DNA from 2 places in the Nonomuraea sp. CA-143628 genome. Region 1 is predicted to be linked to the other one. Evidence: predicted binding sites of a transcription regulator. Region 1 holds the regulator's gene; the other holds the start of a gene.
What was found. Region 1 encodes LexA, which represses DNA repair genes until DNA is damaged. Its sites were predicted from a motif close to TCGAACANNTGTTCGA; they were not measured.
Positions count from the first base shown of each region.

Region 2: a site for LexA is predicted at 3,843-3,858, ahead of ACQP2T_RS22175 (alpha-ketoglutarate-dependent dioxygenase AlkB). Genes of this name have one in related genera too.

Region 1 covers NZ_CP192072.1:3,486,009-3,494,056, forward strand. Annotated here, with positions in the region: gene ACQP2T_RS16305 (methyltransferase domain-containing protein) at 1-305, shown strand, start outside; gene ACQP2T_RS16310 (DUF4287 domain-containing protein) at 398-685, opposite strand; gene ACQP2T_RS16315 (winged helix-turn-helix transcriptional regulator) at 782-1,429, shown strand; gene lexA (transcriptional repressor LexA) at 1,982-2,692, opposite strand; gene ACQP2T_RS16325 (hypothetical protein) at 2,721-2,975, opposite strand; gene ACQP2T_RS16330 (LysM peptidoglycan-binding domain-containing protein) at 4,324-4,593, shown strand; gene nrdR (transcriptional regulator NrdR) at 5,115-5,570, shown strand; gene ACQP2T_RS16340 (vitamin B12-dependent ribonucleotide reductase) at 5,567-8,048, shown strand, end outside.
Region 2 covers NZ_CP192072.1:4,844,647-4,852,694, reverse strand. Annotated here, with positions in the region: gene ACQP2T_RS22190 (ABC transporter permease) at 1-139, opposite strand, end outside; gene ACQP2T_RS22185 (ABC transporter permease) at 136-1,131, opposite strand; gene ACQP2T_RS22180 (ABC transporter substrate-binding protein) at 1,190-2,947, opposite strand; gene ACQP2T_RS22175 (alpha-ketoglutarate-dependent dioxygenase AlkB) at 3,206-3,820, opposite strand; gene ACQP2T_RS22170 (CGNR zinc finger domain-containing protein) at 4,108-4,635, opposite strand; gene ACQP2T_RS22165 (hypothetical protein) at 4,749-5,723, opposite strand; gene ACQP2T_RS22160 (hypothetical protein) at 5,728-6,729, opposite strand; gene ACQP2T_RS22155 (DUF2203 domain-containing protein) at 6,825-7,187, opposite strand; gene ACQP2T_RS22150 (GntR family transcriptional regulator) at 7,223-7,915, opposite strand; gene ACQP2T_RS22145 (MFS transporter) at 8,001-8,048, shown strand, end outside.

The DNA.
Region 1 (8,048 bases):
ACGTCAGCACGATGCTGGAACTTGTCGCGCCCGGCATCGAGCACCGCTTCATCACCTACGACGACAAGCCCGACCGGGTTGCGCTCATGGGCCATGAGGATGGGTCGTGGGCCCGCGCCGAGGAGCGAGATGGCAAGGTGACCGTCCACCAGGGCGGGAAGCGCCGCCTTTACGGCTTCCTGGACCAGGTGCGCGATCACTGGCTGACGTTCGGGGAACTGCCGATCCGTGGCGCGCAGGCGGCCATCAATCCCGAGGGAGTGATCACGCTCAAGCGTGGCCGGTGGACCGCCACCATCCGATAGACCATTCCCTGCTGCGGGCCAGTCCTTGTGATGGCCCGCAGCCACCCGGTGGCCTGATTCTGTGGGTGAGTAGCAGTTGCCGGGTCAACTCGTCAGGGTCGGTTGTTCTTGCCGTCCAGCCATAGCGTGTCGGACTCATCGCGATGGGAACTCGAGCTGCCGACGTGTTTGGCGTCGATCTTCGGCCCCTTTTTGATCACGTGCACCAACGCCATCGCGTGTCCACGTCCGAGGTCATAGTCCTGCTTCAGCCAGTCAGTGATCACTCCGGCTTTCACGGACGGCTCGTCGAAGCCGCGCTCCTTCGCCAGAGCGATGAACTCACGTGGAGTCAGTCCGGTCTTGGCCTCGATGTTGTCGAGGTATGCCTGGAACGACATGCGTTCTCTCCATTCCGTGGGGGAAGCCCTGCGAGCTGCAAGCTTGTATTTTGCAAGTACGATCTGTCAACTGAATCATGGGATAAGATCTGCATCATGGCGTCTCGGGAGTACGGACAGTTCTGCGGCCTGGCCCGCGCGATGGAGATGGTCGGCGAACGGTGGAGCATGCTGATCATCCGTAACCTGCTCACCGGGGCCCAGCGCTTCACGGACCTGCGCAGGGGCTTGCCCGCGATCCCGACCAACATCCTTTCGGCCCGCCTCAAACAACTCGAAGAGATGGGACTGGCCACCCGTCGCGCCCTTCGGCATCCCGAACGTGCGGTCGTCTACGAGCTCACCGACTACGGACGCGACCTCGAGCCGGCGCTGATCGCGCTGGGCCGCTGGGGCGCGCGGACGCTCGCCGAGCCTCGCCCAGGCGAGCTCGTCACCGCCGAATCAGTCGCCATGTCCTTCCGTACCACGTACCGGCCGGAAGCCGCCCTAGGAGCCACCGTCGGCTACGAGGTCCGCATGGGCGATCACACGCTCCGCCTGCAGATCATCGATGGAATACTCACAGTCGGCATCGGCCCGCACCCCGCCCCCGACCTCGTCATCGAACGGCTGACCGGCCACCCCATCCGCGAACTGATGAGTGGCAGCAAGGCCCCCAACGAAGTGCTCCACGACGGCAGCGTGCGCGTAGAAGGCGATCCCGTGCTACTCAGTCGATTCGCCGAGATGTTCCGCTTCTGATCAACAGGCCGGCCATGCCGTTCACCCCGGCCTGATCCCTTCCTCGAAGCCTCAGGATCTCGCGGGTCTGTCCAGGAAGTGATTCAACGAGATTTCTGCTGGCGGGATGGCCGCGCGGATGCTGCAGGCGGAAGCGGATCTCCGCCAGGCGCTTGCGGGATCTGGGCGGCTCGCTCGTCCCGCAGGAGCCGTGCGGCGTCGGCCCGTGGTTCCGGGGTGTCGGCAACGCCATCGGACCTTAATAGCTATCAGGAGTCCAGCGGACACGTTGATGACGTCGGCAAGATCTCTCTTTGGTGCGCCGATTTCCGCCAGCAGTCGGTCGCGGGGTCCGGCCGCCTACGATCCAGTCCTTGACCCCGAGGCCGACGGCCTGCCATCCGTTTCCTGTCCTGAGACCGGCGTTCTGGCCGCATGGCTGATGGCCGTACTTCTGGGGGTGCGCGGACGGGGGCATGGCAGGCGTGTTGCCTGCCATGCCCCCGTCGCATGTGTACGGCGCCGATGCCGTACGCCGTACGGCGGGCGCATCACCCTGTCATGCGTGTGGTGCTAGAGGCGGCGGAGGACTGCCACGACCTTGCCCAGGACGCTGGCCTCGTCGCCCGGGATCGGGTCGTAGTTGGCGTTGTGGGGCACCAGCCAGACGTGGCCGTCCTTGCGCTTGAACGTCTTCACCGTGGCCTCGCCCTCGATCATGGCCGCCACGATGTCGCCGCTCTCCGCGACCGGCTGCTGGCGGACGACGACCCAGTCGCCGTCGGCGATGGCGGCGTCGATCATCGAATCACCGGCGACCTGCAGGAGGAAGAGGGTGCCTTCACCGACCAGTTGCTTGGGCAGGGCGAAGACGTCTTCGACGCTCTCCTCGGCGAGGATAGGCCCACCGGCGGCGATCCGGCCGACCAGCGGCACGTATGCGGCCGTGGGCCTGCTCACCGGAGAGTCGGACTCGTTGGCGGCGTCGGGATCGACCCAGAGCACGGGCTCGCCGGGCAGACGCACCTCGAGCGCGCGCGGCCGGTGGGGGTCGCGTCTCAGGTAGCCCTTGCGCTGCAACGCCGTCAGCTGGTGCGACACGCTGGACGTGCTGGTCAGTTGCACGGCCTCGCCGATCTCGCGCATGGACGGCGGGTAGCCCCGCTGTTGGACCGAGTCGCGAATCACCTCGAGGATCTTGCGTTGCCTGGGTGTCAGGCCCAGGGAGTCACGCCGACGCACCGCGAGGTCACTGACCCCGTTGGCGTCATCCCGATCGCTCATGATCTGCCTCCTCGCCCGGCGGCCCGCCTCACCGGCGAATCTCCCGGTCCGTGGTCTTCGTGTCGCACACAGCGACCGTATCGCTGTTGAAGATCATCTTCAAACAATTGTTCGAGTCTTCCTCGAAATTGTTGGCAGCGTGGTGTACAACATCGTACGGGAGTTCGATCGACACCGTGTTCGATTTGCCGATCTTTATTGGGTCTTTTTTTCGGGCCGGGACGGCTGGGAGGTCACACATGCGAGCGACCACCATCACAGATGCGACCAGCGACGACGTCAAGCGACTCACCCTCCTGGCAGACGCCACCCGGCGGCCGGTGGCAGAGGGCGGAAACACGGGTGACGACCGAGGGGACGGTTGTCGGGGCGGCGATTCCGCCAACCGGCCAGATGCCGACGGGCCGGATGCCGACGGGCCGGATGCCAACGGGCCAGGTCGCGAACGCCCGCATACTCGTGACAGCTCCGACAGCCGGGCTCCGGGGTCCGTCGGTTCAGGGCCGGTTGGATCGGCGTCTGTTGGTCCGAGGTCTGCTGGTCCAGGGTCTGCTGGTTCGGCGTCTGGCGATTCGGGGTCGGCCGGTCCGAGGCCTGGCGGTCCGGCGTCGGCCGGTTCGGGATCCGGTGGTTCGGGGTTCGCCGGTCCGGGGTCCGCTGTTTCGGGACCAGAAGGCCGTCTCGGGATAGCGGGAGGGGCCCGTTCCGGAGTCGGGGGTGCGGGTCGTCTGCGGAGTGGGGGCGCGGGCATTCGCGAGGGTGGAGACGGAGGCCGTATCGGCAGGGAAGGCGGAGCACGGCCTGCGCGCGGGGGCGGGGGTCGTCCCGAATACGGCAGTGGGGGCCGTCCGGGGGGAGGCGGCGTACGTACCGGGGGAGGATCGGCTGGCAGAGGGCCTCTCAGCCGTCGGGCTGCGGCGCAGGGGAGACCGCTCCTGTGGTTGGTGCCGGCGCCACGCCCTGACGCCGACGACACACTGCCGCCTGGTGGAAGTGTGCGACCCACGGACGCGACCGGGCGCCCAGAGGAGCCCGCAAGTTCAGCGGAAGCCGGGCGATCGGTGGAGTCCGGGAGCTCCTCGCTTCGGGCGGGCGACGGCCGCGCGGAGGGCCCTCTGCGCGATGCGGGCGTTCGGCCCAGTGAGGCAGAAAGCCGACCCGGGGGCCGGTCCCGTGGGGCGAGTGGCCGGTCCGAGGGTCGATCCCGTGAAGCGGATGGCCAGTCTGAGAGCCGGTCCCGGGAGGCAGGGCGCCGGTCCGAGAGCCGGCGCCGTGGGGCGGGTGGCCGGTCCGAAGGCCGGTCTCAGGAATCGGGTGGCCGGTCCGAGCTTCGGTCTGGGGAGGCTGTGGTCCCCTCAGAGGGGCGGGCGCGCCGGGTGGGTGGTCGACACCCTGCGCGGTCAAAGCGTGTGGGAGGGCGTGCCGGGGGCCGGGCTCGGGAAGTGGCAGGTCGTTCCGGTGGCCGGGTCCGTGAGGTGCCGGGCTCGCACACGCGCCGTCCCCGGCGTAAGGGTGGCCTGCCCGCCGATCGGACCCGTCTGTCCAGGAGGCAGGCCGGCGTCACTCGACGGGGGCGGCGTAATCCTCCCGTACGGCTCACGCGACGGGGGCGGGCCGTACTGGTGATGGCCATGGCTCTGCTGTCCCTGGGCGGCTTCTGGCTCGGCACCCGCGCGGTCAGCCAGGCGTCCGCGGCGCCCGCCGTACCGAGTCATGCGGGTCTGCCGTGGGTGACCGTCCACGAGGGGGACACTCTCTGGACGATCGCCGACGCGATGGCTCCCGACGAGGGCGATCCTGGAGCGGTCGTGAGCGAGATCAAGCGGCTGAACGGCCTGCCCAGCTCGCTCATCCGCCCCGGCAGCCGCCTGTACGTCCCGAGCGCCCACGCCCTGCCGTAAGCCTCGAACAGTCCTGATCGGTGCCGTGCGGAGGCCGTGCCGCCCGGTGTCAGTGCCGTAACCGTGTGTTGCTGTGTGATGTCGTTCGGCCCCGACGCGGTCCCGTTCTCAACCGGTGGGCGATACGGTCCGTCCCCAACCCAAAGCGCGGAGACGAGCGCGTACGGATGTGCCGTACGAGATGCCTGTGAGCCGTGTTCACCCACGTGAGACCGGCCAACCAACGTGACCAGCGAGGCGAGGAACACACCCCCACCGGCCGGTGTTGACGACGACACGCCCGAGCCGGACCAAGGTGGCTGCGCTGATCAGCGACTTCGGCGGCAAGGCCCCGTCCAACTTGCGTTCATGGTCGCTCGCTTCTACGGTTGGACCACAACATCTAGTAGTTACACCGATGTAGTTCACCACAAATTGTGTTTCTCTGACCGCACCATGGCGAGCCGTGGGGCGTGCGCGAGCGTACGCAGAAGAGTGCTTTACGCCTGTGGTGACCACACGGTCGAGGAGGGCGAGCAAACGTGCACTGTCCGTTCTGTCGTCATCCCGACACGAGGGTCATCGACAGCCGCTCGACAGAGGACGGCGCGGCCATTCGGCGCCGCCGTACCTGTCCGGAATGCGGGCGCCGGTTCACCACGCAGGAGACCGTACTGCTGATGGTGAGCAAGCGCAGCGGAGTAACGGAGCCGTTTTCGCGTGACAAGGTCGTCGCGGGCGTGCGACGGGCCTGCCAGGGCAGGCCGGTGAGCGAGGATTCGCTGGCGCAATTGGGCCAGCGCGTCGAGGAGGCCATCCGGGCCAAGGGTGCCGCCGAGCTCCCCTCCAACGAGGTGGGGCTGGCGATCCTGGGTCCGTTGCGGGAGTTGGACGAGGTGGCCTACTTGCGATTCGCATCGGTATATCGCGGTTTCGAGAGCCTGGCGGACTTCGAGGCCGAGATCGAACAGTTGAAGGCGGAGAAGGGGGAGTCATGACGGAGACGGCCAGCGGTTCAGTCGCGCGCGGAGGTAAGCGTCCGCGTAAAGGGCTCAAGATGAAGCGCATCTTCACCAAGCCCGGTGTGCACCCATATGACGACATCAAGTGGGAGCGCCGCGACGTCGTCATGACCAATTGGCGCGACGGCTCGATCAATTTCGAGCAGCGGGGCGTCGAGTTTCCCGAATTCTGGTCGGTCAACGCGGCCAACATCGTCACCACCAAATACTTCCGCGGCGCCGTGGGCACCCCGCAGCGCGAGTGGAGCCTGAAGCAGCTGGTCGACCGGGTCGTCGGCGTCTACACCAAGACCGCGGTGGAGCACGGCTACTTCGCCACCGACGAGGACGCCGAGATCTTCGACCACGAGTTGAAGCACGCGCTGACGCACCAGGTGTTCGCGTTCAACTCGCCGGTGTGGTTCAACGTGGGCACCGCGAGCCCGCAGCAGGTGAGCGCCTGCTTCATCTTGGCCGTGGACGACACGATGGAGTCGATCCTCGACTGGTACAAGGAAGAGGGCGTGATCTTCAAGGGCGGCTCGGGCTCGGGGGTCAACCTGTCCCGCATCCGCTCCTCGAAGGAGCTCCTCTCCAGCGGCGGCACGGCCAGCGGGCCGGTCTCGTTCATGCGCGGCGCCGACGCGAGCGCGGGCACCATCAAGTCCGGCGGCGCCACCCGCCGGGCGGCCAAGATGGTCGTTCTGGACGTCGACCACCCCGACATCGTGGAGTTCGTCGAGACCAAGGCCCGCGAGGAGGACAAGGTCCGCGCGCTGCGCGACGCCGGGTTCGACATGGACCTGGGCGGCAAGGACATCGTCTCGGTCCAATACCAGAACGCCAACAACTCGGTGCGCGTCTCCGAGGAGTTCATGCACGCGGTCGAGAAGGGTGACGACTTCGCCCTGCGCGGCCGTCTGACCGGCGACGTGATCGAGAAGGTCGACGCGCGCGAGCTGTTCCGCAAGATGGCCAAGGCCGCCTGGGAGTGCGCCGACCCCGGCGTCCAGTACGACGACACGATCAACGACTGGCACACCACCCCGGAGACCGGGCGCATCACCGCCAGCAACCCCTGCAGCGAGTACGTCCACCTCGACAACTCCTCCTGCAACCTGGCCAGCATCAACCTGCTGAAGTTCCTGAAGGACGACGACACCTTCGACGTCGCGAACTTCGTCAAGCTGACCGAGTTGATCATCACGGCCATGGACGTGTCGATCACGTTCGCCGACTTCCCGACCGAGAAGATCGGCGAGACCACCCGCGCCTACCGCCAGCTCGGCATCGGCTACGCGAACCTGGGCGCGCTGCTCATGGCCACCGGCCACGCGTACGACTCCGACGGCGGCCGCGCGGTCGCCGGAGCGATCACATCGCTGATGACCGGTGTGTCCTACCGGCGCAGCGCCGAGCTGGCCGGGGTCGTCGGCCCGTACGACGGCTATGCCCGCAACGCCGAGCCGCACAAGCGGATCATGCGCAAGCACGCCGCCGCCAACGACGACCTGCGCACGGTCGGCTCGATGGACGCCAAGATCCACGCTGAGGCGTCCCGTCAATGGTCGGAGTGCCTCAAGGTCGGCGAGAAGAACGGCTACCGCAACGCGCAGGCCAGCCTGCTCGCGCCCACGGGCACCATCGGCCTGATGATGGACTGCGACACCACCGGCATCGAGCCCGACCTGGCGCTGGTCAAGTTCAAGAAGCTCGTCGGCGGCGGCTCCATGCAGATCGTCAACCAGACGATCCCGCGCGCGCTCAAGCAGCTCAACTACCAGCAGGAGCAGATCGAGGCCATCGTCGAGTACATCGCCGAGCACGGCCACGTCGTCGACGCCCCCGGCCTGCGCAGGGAGCACTACGAGGTGTTCGACTGCGCGATGGGCGAGCGGGCCATCGCCCCGATGGGTCACGTCCGCATGATGGCCGCCGCGCAGCCGTTCCTGTCCGGCGCGATCTCCAAGACGGTCAACCTGCCGGAGTCGGCCACGATCGACGACATCGAGCAGGTCTACATGGAGGGCTGGAAGCTCGGCCTCAAGGCGCTGGCGGTCTACCGCGACAACTGCAAGGTCGGCCAGCCGCTGTCGGCCGGCGGCAGCAAGAAGGAAGCCGAGAAGGGCGACAAGGCGGCCGAGGCCGCCGAGGCCGCCGAGCCTGAGGTCCGGGTCATCGAGGTCAACCGGCCCACCAGGCGGCGGATGCCCAACCAGCGGCCGAGCATGACCACCCGCTTCACGGTCGGCGGCGCCAAGGGCTACATGACCGCCTCGTCCTACCCCGACGACGGGCTCGGCGAGGTCTTCCTGAAGATGTCCAAGCAGGGCTCGACGCTGGCGGGCGTCATGGACGCCTTCTCGGTGGCGATCTCGATAGGGCTCCAGTACGGCGTGCCGCTCGAGACGTACATGAGCAAGTTCGTCAACATGCGCTTCGAGCCCGCCGGGATGACGGACGACCCCGACATCC
Region 2 (8,048 bases), 1.4 Mb from region 1:
CGAGGAGCAGCAGGAGCAGCACCAGGCCGCTCCCGGCCATCAGCTTGCCGTTGCGTACGGCGAAGTACAGCGCCTCCCGCCGTACGACGCGCACTGGCGGCGCGTCGTACGACTCGGACGGTTCCGAGAGGGTCGTCATGCCTGGGCACCCGCCATTCCCGCTCTGGTCCTGGGATCGATCACGACGTAGACGATGTCGATGACGAAGTTGGCCACCAGCACGCCGATCACGATGAACATGAAGGCGCCCTGCAGCAGGAAGAAGTCCTGGTTCTGGATCGCCTTGAGTATCAGGCTGCCCAGCCCCGGATAGGAGAAGACGATCTCGGTCACCAGCGCCCCGGCCACCAGCACGCCCAGCTGCAGCGCCAGCCCGGTGACCTGCGGGAGCACGGCGTTCCTGAAGGCGTAGCGCCGGATCAGCCGGGCGGGCGCGCCGAGCGCGGCCAGATAGTTCGCGTAGTCCGATTCAAGCTCATAAATGATCATATTTCGCATGCCGATCGCCCAGCCGCCGAGCGCGACGAGGAACAGCGACAGGAACGGCAGCGCCCAGTGGTGCAGCAGGTCCAGCAGGAACGTCGCCGACCAGCTGGGCTGGAGCGAGAAGCTGTAGCCCCCGGCCACCGGGAACAGCCCGGCGATGACGCCCAGCGCCCAGGCCAGGATCACCGCCAGCCACATGTACGGCGTGGCCGTCAGCACGTACCCGATCGGCAGGAGCGTGTTGTCGAGCAGCTTGCGCCGCGCCGCGAACGCGCCGAACCGGTTCCCGACCACCCAGCTCAGCAGGATGGCGGGGATCATCAGCCCGAGGGTGTACGGCACCGCGTTCAGGATCACGGTCCTGACCGGGGTCGGGAACACCCAGATGCTGATGCCGAAGTCGCCGTGCAGCAGCGCCGCCCAGAAGTTGAGGTACTGCCGCCACAGCGGCTGGTCGAAGCCGAACAGATCGGTGTAGTAGGCCCGCATCGTCTCGACGGCCTCGGGCTGCGTCAGGTTGGCCCTGGCGACCATGCTGGACACGGGGTCGCCGGGCATGAAGCGCGGGATCATCCAGTTGACGGTGACGGCGACGACGAAGGTCAGCCCGTAGATCAGGAGTTTCCGGCCGAAGTATTGGCGCACGTGAGGTCTCCCAGTAGGCCCCCTCCCCGCAGGAGCGCGGGAGGAGAGGGCGCGAGGGTCAGGAGGCGGCGGGCTGGAGCTGGGTGAGCGTCTCGAAACCGCCGAGTTCGAGCCAGTTGCGCCACATGGCGGGCGCCGTCTTGGGCGCGCCCTGCGCCGCGGACGGCCAGTTCTTCCACACGCTCACGCTGGACTGGGCCCACAGGCCGTTGTACCAGAGGGGGATGATCGGCAGCTCGGCCAGATGGATCTTCTGCAGCTGCCCGGTCAGCGACTTCATTTCCGCCACGTCGTCGGTCTTGACCTGGTCCAGTCGCTGCACCAGGGCCCAGGCCGCCTTGTTCTCATAGCGGCCGAAGTTGACGGTGTTCTGCGTCTTCTGGATGGGCAGCTGGAACATGTAGTCGTAGTACGTCCACGGGCTGTTGGACAGGCCGCGCTCGTTGTTGAGCAGCAGGTCGAAGTCGCCCTTGCCGCGCTTGGCGACCAGCGCGTTGTAGTCGGGGAAGTCGGGCTCGACGTTGATGCCGGCCGCCTTGGCGCTGCCGGCGATGACCCGGGCCGCCTCCATCCAGTCGGTCCAGCCGGAGGGCACGATGATGGTCAGGTCGATCTTGCCGCCGTCCTTGCCCTCGACCAGGCCGTCACCGTCGCGGTCCTTGTATCCGGCGTCGGCCAGCGTCTTCTTGGCCTTGGCCAGGTCGAAGGAGAAGCCGCCCTGGCTCACCGCGCCCTGGTCGACGTACTGGTCCCACTGCGGCAGCAGCCCCGTCGGGCCGGCCGCCTTGACCAGGTTGCCGTAGACGCCCTCGACGATCTTCTTGGTGTCGACGGAGGCGGCCAGCGCCTTGCGGAAGGCGGGGTCGTCCATCGGCTTCTTCGTGGTGTTGGGCACCAGCCAGGCGGTGTTGGCCGACAGCATGTACGGCGGCTGGTCGTAGAAGGAGGTGATGCCGAAGTTGCCTTTGACCAGGTTGGCCACGCCGGGCAGGAAGTTGTTGCTGAGGTCCATGCCCTTCTGGAGCAGCATGCCCAAGGCGACCTCGTTGCTGGGGGTGGCGACGTCGACGATGTACTTCGGCTTGGGATCCATCTTGAGCGCCGTCCTGCCCCACCAGTCGTCCCGCTTGACCAGGACCACCCGGTCCTGGTCGTGGCTCTGGAACTTGTACGCCCCGGTGCCGACCGGATCGTCGTTGACCCCGTTGAGCACGTCTTCTTCCGAACGGCCGCGCCAGATGTGCTCGGGCACGACGACGCGGTTGTAGAGGTTGTAGTCCCACTCCTGGTAGTTGGCCTTGGCGAAGGTGAAGCGGACCGTCTGGGCGTCGGGCGCCTCGACGCTCTTGAGCCAGTCCCAGACGTTGTGGAACGGGACCGTCTTCATCTTGCCCAGCTCGTAGGAGAACACGACGTCCTTGGCGGTCATCGGCTGGCCGTCCGCCCACGTGATGCCGGTGCGGATCTTCGCCTCGTACACCGTGTCGCTCGTCCAGCCGCCGCTCTCGGCCAGCCACGGGGTCAGCTTGGCGGCGTTGGGGTCGTAGTGGAACAGCGTCTCGTAGACCAGCCCTTTGGTGCCGACCGCGGAGTCCCATTCGCGGATCGGGTTGAAGTTGGCCGGTGGCCCCCACTGGGTGCCCGTCGTGTAGAGAGTCTGGTTGCGGGGCAGCGAGCCTGGATTGCCGGGGTTCGCGGCGGGCGCGCTCGCCGGCTGGGAGTTCGGAGCGGTCGGCGTGGCGCCGCCGCCGGTACATGCGGCGGCGGCCAGGGCCGTCGCCAGGAGCGGAATCAGGATCCGCGCCCCTTCGCGCATCTCGCTCTCCTTACCCCGCCGCCGTCGGCGGAGGTTCGACCGTCTGTCGCCCCGAACTGAACCGGGTAAGTACCCGCGAACGTAAATTTGCGCGCGGGGCGCGTCAATAGCCGAGGGAGATTCGGGCAGCGATTAGCGCCGCCTATCGCTCCGATGGGCGGCAGGCGGATGAAAGTTTCAGGCGGCGCCGGCTAACCGGTTCGCCACGTCACGGGGCTCGTACTCAGCGGACGCGCGCCTCGTCACGGGGCTTCGTCCTCAGCGCACGCCGCGCGGCCTGAACTGGATGCTGATGCGCGGCCCGGTGGGGCGGGTGGTCTTGGGGATGGCGTGCTCCCACGTGCGCTGGCAGCTGCCGCCCATCACGATGAGGTCGCCGTGCCCCAGATCGTGCCGGATCGACGCGCCGCCGCCCCGGGGGCGCAGCAGCAGCGGGCGCGGGGCGCCGACCGAGATGATCGCGACCATGGTGTCCTCGCTGCCGCCCCTGCCCAGGGTGTCGCCGTGCCAGGCCACGCTGTCGCGGCCGTCGCGGTAGAAGCAGAGCCCGGCCGTGCGGAACGGCTCCCCGAGCTCCTCGGCGTAGCGCTCGTTGAGCGCGCGCAGGGCGTCGTCGAGCGCCGGGTCGGGCAGTGGCTCGTCCTCGTCGTAGAAAGCGAGCAGCCGCGGCACGTCGACGACTTTGTCGTACATCCGGCGCCGTTCGGCCCGCCACGGCACCACCTCGCACAGCCGGGAGAACAGCGCGTCGGCCTCCGCCAGCCAGCCGGGCCCGAAGTCGATCCACGCCCCGCGCTCCAGAGGCGTCCGGCGGATCGCCGAGCCGACGAGCTCGTCGGCTCCGAGCAGAGAAGCTTGGAAAACAGCCGTCATGGCATCAAGTGTAGGCGATCGTTCAAACATTCATTCGATTAGGTGCGCAGACCGGCTGCGCCCGGCCTGTGACGGCCGGGCGCGCGGCTCGTCGTCCCACCCGCCCGGTCTGTACGGCACGCAGCCCGTACAGACCGGGGCGGCCACGCAGGCCGCCGATCCCCACGGGTCCAGTATCGGGTATCCCCGCCCGTCACGCCTGTTACCTCACTGCCCGTTTGTGCCATTTGCTGCCGGGCCGTTTACTGCCGGGCCGTTTACTGCCGGACCGGTTGCCGCTGAGACGATCAGGTGCGGCCGCGATGGGCGGCGACGCGTTCGCGGGTGGCGCACCGCGTGCTGCAGTAGCGCCGCGGGCTGCCGCCCCCCAGGTCCAGGTACGGCCGGCGGCAGGTGGCCGAGGCGCACAGCCCGCCCGGCATGCGCTGGTGATCGGCCAGCAGGACGGCCAGCGCCAGGGCCGAGGAGGCCAGGAACCACTCCCCCCACGGCGCGTAGTCGTCGCCGTCCACGTGCAGGTGCCACGGAGTCGTGTCCCCGTGGTTCGTCAGGCGGGGCGCCCGCGCGGCCGTCGCCAGAAGATCGTTCAGCCGGGCGGCCGCCAGATCGGGACCGGCCGCGGCGAAGACGGCGACCAGCCGCTCCGCCGCGGCCCGCATCGCCGCCAGGTCTGCCTCGCCCAGGTCCAGGTCGCCGGTTTCGCCGTGGTCGCGCAGCACCCGCGCGACCGACTCCGCCGACGGCTCCTCGTGCAGCAGCGCGACGCACAGATCCACGGCCCGGGCCGCCATCGCTTTGGTCGAGTGAACCGCCACGCCAGCAGCGTATGCCCGCGAACACCGAAACGGCGGGGCTCCCCCAGCCCTGCGGACACGGAAACGGCAGGGCTCCCCCAGCCCCGCCGTGCCGCGTCTAACCTGAGGAGAGCTCAGCCGCCGCAGGCCGCGAAGACGTAGCTGTCCTTCAGGAGCGAGTAGTGGTCCCGGACCTTGACGGCCCCGGTTTCGGTGTCGATCTGGACGATCGTCATCTTGTTCGCCTTGCCGTCGGGGTACTGCACGAGGTGCAGCGTCACCTGCCGGTCGCCGGTCCAGTCGATCATGTTGAGCTCGCCGGCCGGCAGCTTGACCTTCCGCTTGGCGATGACCTGGTCGCTCTGCATGTCGTACAGGACGAGCTGGGACTTGGCGCCGCCCATGACGACGTTCGCGGTCGTCCGGCCGTCGGCCGCGAGGGCCGACGGGGCGTTCGAGGCGACGATCTGCGGCGGCGTGGCCCGGTACAGCTGCTCGCCGGACTCGCTGTAGGCGATCAGGTCCGTGACCGACTCGTCGGCGGAGACCTCGGTCAGCAGCTCGCCGCCGTCGGCGCTGAAGCCGAGCAGCGTCTGCGCGCCGGGCGTCGAGCCGAGCAGGGCGCCGGTGCCCGTGTCGAAGATCCGCGTCTTCACCGCCTTGTTGGTGCCGAACACGGCCGCGAGCCGGCCGCCGTCGTCGGAGAGCTGGAACGTCACGTCGTACTGGGCCACGCGCGGCAGCGCGTCCTTGGCGAAGACCTTCACCCCGCCCCCCATGGTCCGTACGGCCAGCCGCCCGGACTTGTCGAAGTACGCGACGCGCTGACCATTGCCGCTGACGGCGATGGGCGCGACCTGGGTGTGCGACGACTTGCCGTTCGCCTCGCGGGCGATGGTCTCGGCGTCGGGCAGGGAGCCCTTCTCCCCGCTGTGCATCACCAGCCGCCACCCCCCGCACGGCCGCTGCTCGCCCTTGACCGTGCAGCCCTTGACCGAGGCGTAGCGGATGCCGTCGTGGTGGTCGTGCGGCATGGCCTGGGCGGCCTGAGGCGCGGTCACCAGGGCGGCCAGCCCTGCCGCGATCGCCACGGCGATCCTGATCTTCATGGTGTCACTCCCCTGCCACTCTGAAGGCGTACCTGGTCTTGCTGATCGAGTACTTGTCCGTCTGCGTGGCGGCGCCGGTCTGCGTGTCGACGGTGAACTCCCGTACCACCGCCGTCGAGCCTTCGTCGCCTGTCTGCACGTGCACCATGAGCCGCCCGTCCGCGGTCCACTGGGCGAGGTACGGCGTCTGTGCCGGCTTCAGCGCCAGATCCACGCCCGCGGAGAGGTCCCCGGTCTCCAGGTCGTAGATCCGCAGCCGAGGGGCCTTCTTGGCTTCCTCGTCCCCCGAGATGATCACCGCGACGGTCTTGCCGTCCGCGGCCAGTGCGGTCATGGCGGAGTTCGCCACGACCTGCGACGGCGTGCGCTTGATCGAGGTGCCGTCGGCCCGGTACGCGATCAGCGTGGAGGTGTTGTCGCGCCTGAAGCGCTGGGCCAGCACCTCGCCCCCATCGCCGCTGAAGCCGCTCATCGAGTCCTTGGCGGGCAGTTCGACGATCTTGCCGGTGGCGATCGTGACCACCTTGGCGGGGACGCGCTCCTTGTCGTCGGTGGAGTCGACCAGCAGCTTGTCCCCCTGGGGCGACAGGTACAGGCTGAGCGGGCTCGTCCCGTACCGCTTGGGCACCAGGGACGCGGCCAGCACCTTGACCGGTCCGCCCGCCACCTGCCGTACGACGATGCGGTGGTCGCCGGCCCGCTCGTAGGCGATCACGCGGCCGTCGCCGCTGATGGCGAACACGCCGGCGTCGTCGAGCTTCCTGCCCTTGCCGTCGATCTCGGCGGCGGCGGCGTCCTTGACGGTGAGCTTCCCGCCGTCACGCGTGATCAGCTGCCAGTGGCCGCAGGGGTAGGTGGTCTCGGTCTTCTTGTCGGTGCAGGTCTTGATCCAGGCCGCCCGGACCTGGGAAGGGCCTGCTTGGGCGTGCGCGGCGGGGGGAGTGATCCCCAGCCCGCCGATGACCGCCGACGCGAGGAGCGCGGCGGCCGCTGAGGTGTGCCTCATGGTGGTGTTCCCTTCACTCGTCCGGTTAGATAGCGGCGGAGTGAAACGGGTTGATCACAGGTGAGACACATTCATGTGCCCGCCAGGACAGGTGGTCAGCGCAGCGGGCGGCGGCCCGGGAAGCCCAGGTCCGTGCGGTGATACCAGGTCAGCTCGGTCTCGCCCTCGATCCAGCACAGGCGTACGGACACCCCGTCGAGCACGGCGGGAAAGTCGATGAGGACCGGCGCGATCCCCTTCACCTCGATGCCCTGCCCGGTCCAGGTGCTCAGGATCTCCTCGATGCGCGCCTCGATCGCCTTCATCTCGGGGATGCCGCCCAGCGCGGACCCGCCGGCGCTCTCGCGGTCGAAGGCGATCTCGGCCAGGTCGGCGCGGGCGGCGATCAGCACGCCGGCTTCGTCGATGATCGAGGGCATGAGCGAGCGCGCCTCGTCGAGGGTGAACGTCCTGGCCATGCCCGAACGCTACCGGTTGGGCGCGCTCGGCGCTTTCACCGGTTGGGCTCGTAGGCGCGCACGAGCAGTTGCTCGGCGTCGTCGAGGTAGGCGTCGAGGAAGGCGGCGGCCTCGTCCGGCCGGTCGGCTTCGAGGAGCTCGAGGAGCTTGCGGTTGCGGGTGACGAACGGCTCGTGGAAGGCGCGCGGGTTCTTCATGACGTGGAAGACCAGCCGCAGCTCGGCCAGGAGCTGGCGCATGGCCTCGTCGAGCCGGGGGCTCTGGTTGAGCGTCACCAGCGCCTGGTGGAAGCGGATGTTGGCGGTGCCCACGCCGCGCCAGTCGTCGTCGGCGGCGGCCCGCTCGGCGTCGGCCACGGCCTCCCTGATCACGGCCAGCTCCTGGCCGCTCGGGCGGCGCCGGACGGCCGCGCCCTCGATCACCCGGCGTACGCGGTAGAGGTCCGCGACGTCCTCGGCCGACAGGATCCGGACGAACACGCCCCTGTTGAGCCGGTGGTCCAGCAGCCCCTCGTGGCCGAGCAGCCGGAACGCCTCGCGCAGCGTGTTGCGCGACACGCCGAGCGCGTCCGCGATGGCCTCCTCGGACAGGCGCTGACCTGGCTCGAAGAAGCCCTCGGTGACACGGTCGCGCAGGATGTCGGCCACCCGCTCGGCCGTGCTGCTGCGGCCCAGCCTGGACCGGTCATGTTCGAGATCCGCAAGGGGGCTGTCCGCCGCGTCATCCACAGTCAACAGGGAATCATCCAACAAACCTCTTGTCGAATTGTTCAACGATCCTTATGTTGATAAGAACCCCCTGATCGAAGGAGCGATGATGACAGGCTCCACGCGGCAGACCCGGCGGGTGATCCTCGCCAGC